DNA from 2 places in the Agrobacterium sp. 22-3639C2 genome. Region 2 is predicted to be linked to the other one. Evidence: riboswitches for the same ligand, from Rfam matches in the RefSeq annotation. Region 2 holds a riboswitch; the other holds the start of a gene.

Evidence for each region. Region 2 has a riboswitch for cobalamin ahead of ACQZ6D_RS13480 (CbtB domain-containing protein). Riboswitches for the same ligand answer to the same signal wherever they lie in the genome.
Region 1: it holds a riboswitch for cobalamin, as region 2 does, so the genes downstream of both, bluB (5,6-dimethylbenzimidazole synthase) here and ACQZ6D_RS13480 (CbtB domain-containing protein) in region 2, are expected to answer to the same signal.

The regions. Positions count from the first base shown of each region.
Region 1 covers NZ_JBNWDB010000001.1:618,212-622,277, reverse strand. Annotated here, with positions in the region: gene ACQZ6D_RS03060 (TolB family protein) at 56-886, shown strand; cobalamin riboswitch at 1,014-1,199, shown strand; gene bluB (5,6-dimethylbenzimidazole synthase) at 1,298-2,014, shown strand; gene ACQZ6D_RS03050 (DUF2865 domain-containing protein) at 2,084-3,184, opposite strand; gene ACQZ6D_RS03045 (NADP-dependent malic enzyme) at 3,319-4,066, opposite strand, start outside.
Region 2 covers NZ_JBNWDB010000003.1:102,937-107,002, reverse strand. Annotated here, with positions in the region: gene ACQZ6D_RS13490 (c-type cytochrome) at 1-178, shown strand, start outside; gene ACQZ6D_RS13485 (c-type cytochrome) at 265-1,185, shown strand; cobalamin riboswitch at 1,277-1,501, shown strand; gene ACQZ6D_RS13480 (CbtB domain-containing protein) at 1,669-1,851, shown strand; gene ACQZ6D_RS13475 (CbtA family protein) at 1,862-2,578, shown strand; gene ACQZ6D_RS13470 (hypothetical protein) at 2,583-2,897, shown strand; gene ACQZ6D_RS13465 (type 1 glutamine amidotransferase family protein) at 3,003-3,569, opposite strand; gene ACQZ6D_RS13460 (GNAT family N-acetyltransferase) at 3,591-4,066, opposite strand, start outside.

The DNA.
Region 1 (4,066 bases), on a different contig from region 2:
ATGTTTGTGCCATTCAACGCTCCACGCCAGACGATCGACAGGCCCGGGAGGCAGCATGCGCAGTTCCATCGAAATCTTCAACATCCGCACTCGGCAGATGCGGGTGGTCTGGCAGACGCCGGAGCTGTTCGAGGCTCCGAACTGGTCGCCGGACGGGAAATACCTGCTTCTGAACTGCGACGGTCTGCTTTATCGCCTGTCACTTGCCGGCGACCCTTCGCCGGAAAAGGTCGATACCGGCTTTGCGACAATCTGCAACAATGACCACGGCATTTCGCCTGACGGTTCGCTTTATGCCATTTCCGACAAGGTGGAGTTCGGCAAGAGTGCCATCTATCTGCTGCCTTCGACGGGCGGAACGCCGCGTCTGATGACTAAGAACCTTCCGTCCTACTGGCACGGCTGGTCGCCGGACGGGAAAGGTTTCGCCTATTGCGGCATTCGCGATCAGGTTTTCGATATTTATTCCATGGACATAGACAGCGGTGTTGAGACACGCCTTACCCATGGTGAGGGCCGCAATGACGGGCCGGATTATTCGCCGGATGGAGAATGGATCTATTTCAACTCCAGCCGCACCGGCCAGATGCAGATCTGGCGCGTGCGGGTGGATGGCTCGGCCGTCGAGCGTATCACCGACAGCGCCTATGGCGACTGGTTCCCGCATCCGTCCCCCAGCGGTGACAAGGTCGTCTTCGTCTCCTACGACGCCGATGTCTTCGACCATCCGCGCGACCTCAACGTGCGCGTGCGGCTGATGGATATGGATGGCGGCAATGCCGAAACGCTGTTTGACCTTTTCGGCGGGCAGGGAACGATGAATTCCCCCAACTGGTCACCGGACGGGGATGAGTTCGCTTATGTGCGGTATTTTCCCGTTGGGTGATGCGGTAGGGGTGCTTCAGCTGGCGCGCGTCTGCGCGGCGGCTGAAGGCCGCAATACGCCGGTGAGGTGGCCACGGTCACATTGCCGCATCGCTGCGCAAGATACTTGTATTTGCAATCTTTGTTGCTCATAAGCTTCTTCGTCAGGTGCCTGCCCTTTAGGGCGGGAGAATCGGGAATCCGGTGCAAGACCGGAACGTGCCCAGCGCTGTGAGGCGGATGCCCTTTTTCTTGATGCCACTGAATCCATTCGGGAAGGCGAAAGTGGGCGGATGAAGCCGAGTCAGAAGACCGGCCTGACAGGATAGACCAGACCGCGTGGACGGCGGCAGGTTGTTGCAGCAGCGCGTCGTGCAGGCGAAAACCGGAGCCGGTTTTCGTGGCGGCGCGCCAGCATTGTTGGGGATAGACGATGCCGACCGATCCACTCGCGACCAGTTCGCTCGACGCAAATGCATTCGATCACGCGCTTTCGCCCGCCTACCCGTTTTCCGAGGGGGAGCGAGAGGCGATCTACCGTGCCATCGAAACCCGCCGTGATGTGCGCGACCAGTTCCTTCCGGATCCATTGCCGGAAGATGTGGTCGAGCGCCTGCTGAAGGCGGCGCATTCCGCGCCCTCGGTCGGTTTCATGCAGCCGTGGAATTTCACGCTCGTCACTGACGGTGCGGTCAGGCAGGCAGCCTGGGTTGCCTTCAGCCGCGCCAATGGCGAGGCGGCGGCGATGTTCGAGGGGGAGCAGCAGGCGCTTTACCGCAGCCTCAAGCTTGAGGGCATCCGCAAGGCGCCGCTCAGCATCTGCGTCACCTGCGATCCGACGCGTGGCGGCAAGGTGGTGCTGGGCCGCACCCACAATCCGCGCACCGATGTCTATTCCACCGTCTGCGCCATCCAGAACCTCTGGCTTGCAGCGCGCGCCGAAGGCATCGGCGTCGGCTGGGTCAGCATTTTCCACGATAGCGACATTCGGACCATTCTGGAAATCCCGGACCACATCGAGATCGTCGCCTGGCTATGCCTCGGCCGCGTCGATACACTTTATACCGAGCCGGAACTGGCGGTGAAGGGTTGGCGGCAGCGCGTGCCGCTGGAGGAGCTGGTGTTTCGCAATCGCTGGGGCGGGCGGTAAAGAGAACACGCGACCGCCTTGTGAGTGAGATAGAGCGTTGCCAACTCCATACCGCGTGCTTGATGGGAGCTATTGCTGCGGCTGAATGCCCTTCAGCGCCGGGTTCTTCAGGTCGATCCGGCCTGTCTGGTCGGGCAGGAATTTAGGGCCGATGACGCGGACCCTGCTGTTGTTCGGGTCATAGTCGCGTTCCGGAACCGGTTGTTCCGGCGGCTTTGCGGCCTGCTGCAGTTCGGTGGGTTTTTTGGAGGTGTCACCTTGCGGTGATGGAATGGTCGTGATGCTTGAATAGGGTTTCTCAGCTTCCGGCCGCGCAGCCTCCTGCTGCTTCATCTCCTCGTGATAGGCGGCCATGTTGCAGGCGCAGCCTGGGGCTTTGGTTGAGGCATTTCGATAGGCAAAGGCGGTCGGCAGGTCCTTATAGGGCTTTCCTGTTTCAGCCGAGACCATGTCAGCCGTTTCCTGCTCCGTCATGGAGTGGAAATAAAGCTCCGTCTGCGTACCCGGACACATTTTCTGGCATTGTTCGGCCTGCGCACGGAAATCGAGCGGCGAGGCATTGGAAGCGATGGGGAAGAACGAGCCGTCGCAGGTGCGCACGCACAGCGTCCTGAGCCCGCCTTCAGCAGCGGCATTGGGGTAGGGCGAAAGCCCTGCCTGTCCCGGCGGATTGCTCTGTTCGCCGAAGGCGTCGGGGTAACGTGTCACATCGGGTGCCGTCGGCTGGCGCGCTTCCGTTTCCGGAATGGCGCTGCAGCCATTGGCGTCGAGTGCGGCGAGAATGCGCTGGCGTCTGATGTCGCTATCATCGCTGCCCTGGGCCGCCATGGCATAGTCGCGGTCACGGATGATGGCATCGCGTTCGCTCTGCGCATCCGCCATCGCGTCGCTGATCTCTGCGCAGAGTTCGGCATTCGGGCTGCCATAAACGGTGACGCTTGCGGATGAACAGCCGTAACGGCGCAGATCGTTCCTGATCCTGCGGATCTCGATGTTCTGGCGGGTGAGCGCATTGGCGTAACGCCGTACCTCGGCGGTGTTGCCGATGACACGCGGCGGTTCGCGCAGCTGCGCATAAAGCGTATCGCAGACCTGATCCGCGAAAGCAGCGGCCGGGGCGATGAAAACAAGGGGAAGCAGGAGGCCGATAATGCTGCGGCGCCGGGTCAATGGTGCGATCCGTTCGATGTCCCCGGCCGGTGGCGAGGGTGTTATGCTTCGGGAAATCCGTGTTCAGGAAGATAACATAAGCTGTTGCCGCAATGCGGCAACAGCATGTTCAAAACTGCGTTAATACGCCTTCATCACACCGAAGGGTGCGATGCCTGCACGACGGCAAAGGCCGCCATGTTGACAACGCCGCGCGAGGTGACGCTGGGCGACAGGATATGGGCGGGAAGAGCCGTGCCAAGCAGGATGGGGCCGACATGCAGGCCCTCCGTCAGCGTGCGGGTGACGCCGAGCGTGATGTTTGCGGCATCGAGGTTCGGGAAGACCAGCAGGTTCGCTTCGCCGGTAAGCACGCTGTTGGGCATGGCGCGCTTGCGCAGCGCTTCCGAAAGTGCCGAGCCGCCCTGCATTTCGCCGTCCACTTCCAGTTCGGGTGCCGCTGCCTGCACGATCTTCAGGGCGCGGCGCATCTTGCGGGCGCTTTCCGAATCGCGCGACCCGAAATTGGAGTGGCTGGCGAGCGCGATCTTCGGCGTGATGCCGAAGCGGCGGATTTCCTTTGCCGCGAGAATGGCCATTTCGGCCACTTCTTCGGAGGTCGGATCGTTGTTGACGAAGGTGTCGGTGAGGAACAGCGCGCCCTGCTGGGTGATGAGCAGGCTGAGGCCTGCGAAAGAGCGAACGCTTTCCTGCTTGCCGATGATCTGGTTCACGTCGCGCAGGTGCCGGTCGTAACGGCCTTCCAGACCGCAGATCAGCGCATCCGCCTCACCACGCTTCACCGACAGCGCGCCGATGACCGTGGAGTTGGTGCGCACGATGGTGCGGGCCGCCTCCGGGTTGATGCCAGCGCGGCCGACCAGTGCGAAATAATCATCGACG
Region 2 (4,066 bases):
GGCACCCGCGATCTGGGAAAATTTCGATGACTTCAAGTCCAAGGCCGCCAAGCTCGGTGCCGATGCGGACAAGGTCCTCGCCAGCCTTCCCGCCGATCAGGCAGGCGTCACCGCCGCCATGCAGACCCTCGGTGCCGATTGTGGTGCGTGCCACCAGACCTACCGTCTGAAGAAGTGATCCTATTAAGAACGCCGCTTCCCGGCGGCGTTTTTTTCAGCGGGAATGATGCCTGATCTCATCAGGTGATAATGGGGAGAGGGGTCATGGCCTCCATTTGGACGAAGCTCGCGGGCGGGATCGCGGTGGCGGCCATTGCCGGTTTCGGCATTTTCGCCTGGGTCACCGCGCCTGTGCGTCAGGCACCCAGCCACTGGGTGAGCCTTGGCGAGCCGGACCTTGCCAATGGCGAAACGCTGTTCTGGGCGGGCGGCTGCGCAAGTTGCCATGCGGCACCAGATGCCAAGGGCGATGCGCTTTTGACGCTTTCGGGCGGGCAAGCGTTGAAAAGCCCCTTCGGCACCTTCCATGTGCCCAATATTTCCTCCGATCCGCAGCATGGCATTGGCGGCTGGACGCTTTCGGAATTCGGCGATGCGATGACGCGCGGCGTCGGCAAGAACGGCGAACATCTCTATCCGTCCTTCCCTTACGCCTCCTATGCCCGCATGACGCAGAAGGACATCAACGACCTCTTCGGTTATTTGCGGGTTCTGCCCGCCAGCCAGAATGACGCGCCGGATCATGAACTGCCGTTCCCCTTCAACATGCGCATGGCATTGGGCGGCTGGAAATTCCTCTATTTCGATACATCCGCGCCACCCCGCGTCGAGCTTGCCGATGCCAATGCCGAATTGCTGCGCGGCCAATATCTGGTGGAAGGCCCGGGCCATTGCGGCGAATGTCACACGCCGCGCAATGCGCTTGGCGGTTTTCTCGATGGCAAATGGCTGGCCGGTGGTCCAAATCCCGAAGGCGAGGGCCGGATTCCCGATATCACCCCCGGCTCGCAGAGCGTCGGAAGCTGGGAGGCGGCCGATATTGCCAACTATCTGGAAACCGGCTTCACCCCGGAATTCGACAGCGTCGGCGGCTCCATGGTCAAGGTGCAGCAGAATATGGCGCATCTGACGGCCGAAGACCGCAATGCGATCGCCGCCTATCTGAAGGCCATCCCGGCACGGTAGCCCTTTGCCGTCATGCCGGACTTGATCCGGCATCCAGCCGCGGCGCGCAATTCTCACGCCGGCCTGCCATTGACTCCCACCCACACCCATCGGATAACGATCCTGTGATGGTTCCTTCCGGGCGTTCCGGAAGGTGAAAAGGGAACACGATAGGGAGACATCCTCATTCGTGGCTGCCCCCGCAACTGTGAGCGGAGAGCCTGAAACGAAATGCCACTGGTAAGCATCTCGCCGGATATGGACGAGGGCAATGCCGGGAAGGTGTTTCAGGTTTTGACCCGTAAGCCAGGAGACCTGCCATCACGGAAATGTCCATGCCGGCGGGGTGTCCGGAAGAGCGGAATTTCAGGGTGGTGGTGCTTGAACGTGCCGCCCTGTGTCAGTCTCGTATCCCCGTGGTGAAGTGTATCGCATGCGGCTGCACGGCGTTTTGCCGTTCCGCCGCGTCTAAAGGCGCGGGGTCGCGCCGTAAGAGGGGTCACCATGTCCATCAACCAGAATACGGCAAATGCCGCCGTTTCGGCAAAAACGGGCAGCTTCGCGCAATCGCTGACGGCGATCGTGCTTGGTCTGTTCGTCGTCGGTTTTGTCGGCTTTTCGCATGTGGAAGCCGTTCACAACGCCGCGCATGACACACGTCATGCCAATGCTTTCCCTTGCCATTGAGGGGGAAAGCATGTCGTTCTTTCGCAATATCGTTTTTACCGCCGTCCTCGTCGGCATCGTTGGCGGCTTCGCCGTTTCGGCCATGCAGGCTTTCGGCACCACGCCGCTGATCCTGAAGGCGGAAACCTATGAAAATGCCGGTGGCGAAGCGCCCCACAGCCATGATGCTCCGGCCACGACCGGCGCTGCCGTTCCCGCGCACGAACATAATGAGGAAGCCTGGTCTCCGGCCGACGGCTTCGAGCGCACCGCCTATACGGTCGCCGCCAACGTGCTGACCGCCATCGGTTATGCGCTGGTGCTGACCGGCCTCATCTCGCTGCGTGGCACCGATGCCGGCTGGCGCGAAGGCCTTTTGTGGGGTGTGGCCGGTTTTGCCGCCGTCATGCTTGCGCCGATGATCGGCCTGCCGCCGGAACTGCCGGGCAGCCCGGCGGCCGCGCTTGAGGCGCGTCAAATCTGGTGGCTTTCGACGGTTGCCGCGACCGCAGGCGGCATTGCGCTGATCGCATTCCGGCGCGAACCCTGGGCAATCGTGCTCGCACTGGTGTTGATCGTTGCTCCACATGTGGTGGGCGCGCCCCTGCCGCCGGAAGGTGAACATGCGCTGGCACCGCTGCCGCTGGAACGACAGTTCATCGTCGCCGCCACCGTGACCAGCTTTGTCTTCTGGGCCTTGCTCGGAACATTGAGCGCGTTTTTCCTGAAGCGCTTCCAGCAGGCTTAAATCCATGCAGGACGCAGCCGAATGGAGTGAGGAACTCGACGCGCTGCGTTTTGCCGTTCCCGGTCACGGCGCTTTCTGCGCCGTGCATCGCCTTGCTTTCAAGGCAGTCCTTGGCGTCAGCCCGGAACGGGAAGCGGCGCTCGCCTATTTTCATGAGAATGAGGCTGCCTTTACGGTCGCAGCCCTTGCCAAGATAAAACGCTCGGCTTTGCCGGCCGGTCGCAGTCTGCATCTCAACAGCCGCGATATCCGCCGTGCGATTGCGGGGGAGGGCGGGGATGTCGCGCCCCGTGTCTGCCGGGTGCTTGATCAGGGGTGATTTGTGATGGTCTCGCGGCTTAACTTCCCCACCACCCTCATTCCTGTGACAAGCACAGGAATGAGGGTGGGAGGATCCGCAAAACTCTCGATGCCAAGGTGAGCCTCACCGGTGCTCCGCCGCAAAAACCTGAAGTTCCGCCTCGGCTTCCGGACCAAAGAGGCCGAGGTGTTTCAGAATTTCCACTGCGAAACTGACGGGTGCACTGCCGGCTGCGGTTACGATGCCGCCATCGCTGACCGCCTTCGGCTGGTCGCGATAGAGCGCTTCGCCGCGATAGGACGGATAGGCCTTGTGAGAGGCGAGCGAATTGCCGGTATGGGCGACGTCATCAAGGGCGCCCGTGCCTGCAAGCGCGCTGGCAGCCGCGCAGATGCCGGCAACCAGCCGGCCCTTCTCGCGAAACCGCTGTGCCAGCCCGCCAAGATCGACAGCCGTTCCCTTTTCCCAGCTGAGGCCGCCGGGAATGACGAGCGCATCGATGTTAGCAGGATCAAGCGCGTCATAGGATGTGTCGGGCGTAACGTTGAGCCCGCCCATTGAAACCACGGGCCGGCCGTCCGGGGTTGCGTAAACGATCTCGACGCCGAGATAGCCGCGCGCGGCGGCGGCAAGCAGCGCCGGTTCCCAGTCCGCAAAATCCTGCGCAAGCGCAATGGCAATCCGTGTCATGACCGTCTCCGAAGGTTGCAATCAGGCGATAGACTGCATGTAGCGCATGCCGGTGACCGGGCGCGGCGCGAAATCCATGCTTTCGTAGAAACGATGCGCGGCGACATTGCCGGTCGTGGCGCTGACGGAAAGATAGTCGCAACCGAGGCGCTTGGCGATATCGCGGGCGCGGGAAACCAGGTGCTGGCCGGTGCCATGGCCGCGGTGACCGTCACGCACGAAAAGATGGTGCAGCTCAAGCCCGCGGCGGCCTTCCTGCGCCCTGTAGAGCGGCAGCATCAGGGCGTAACCGATCAATGCGCCGTCGGCTTCCGCAACCAGCCCATGCACCCAGGGAAGCGGGCCGAACAGGTCGCGTTCCAGTTTCGCCGGCGTAATCGCCGCCGCATCGCCATGAAAGGTGGCAAGCAGGGTGATCATCTCATTGAGCTCAGGCAAATCGGTCTTGCGTGCGCCACGAATGATGACGACGGGCGGTCTTTCCAATGTAAGGGAAC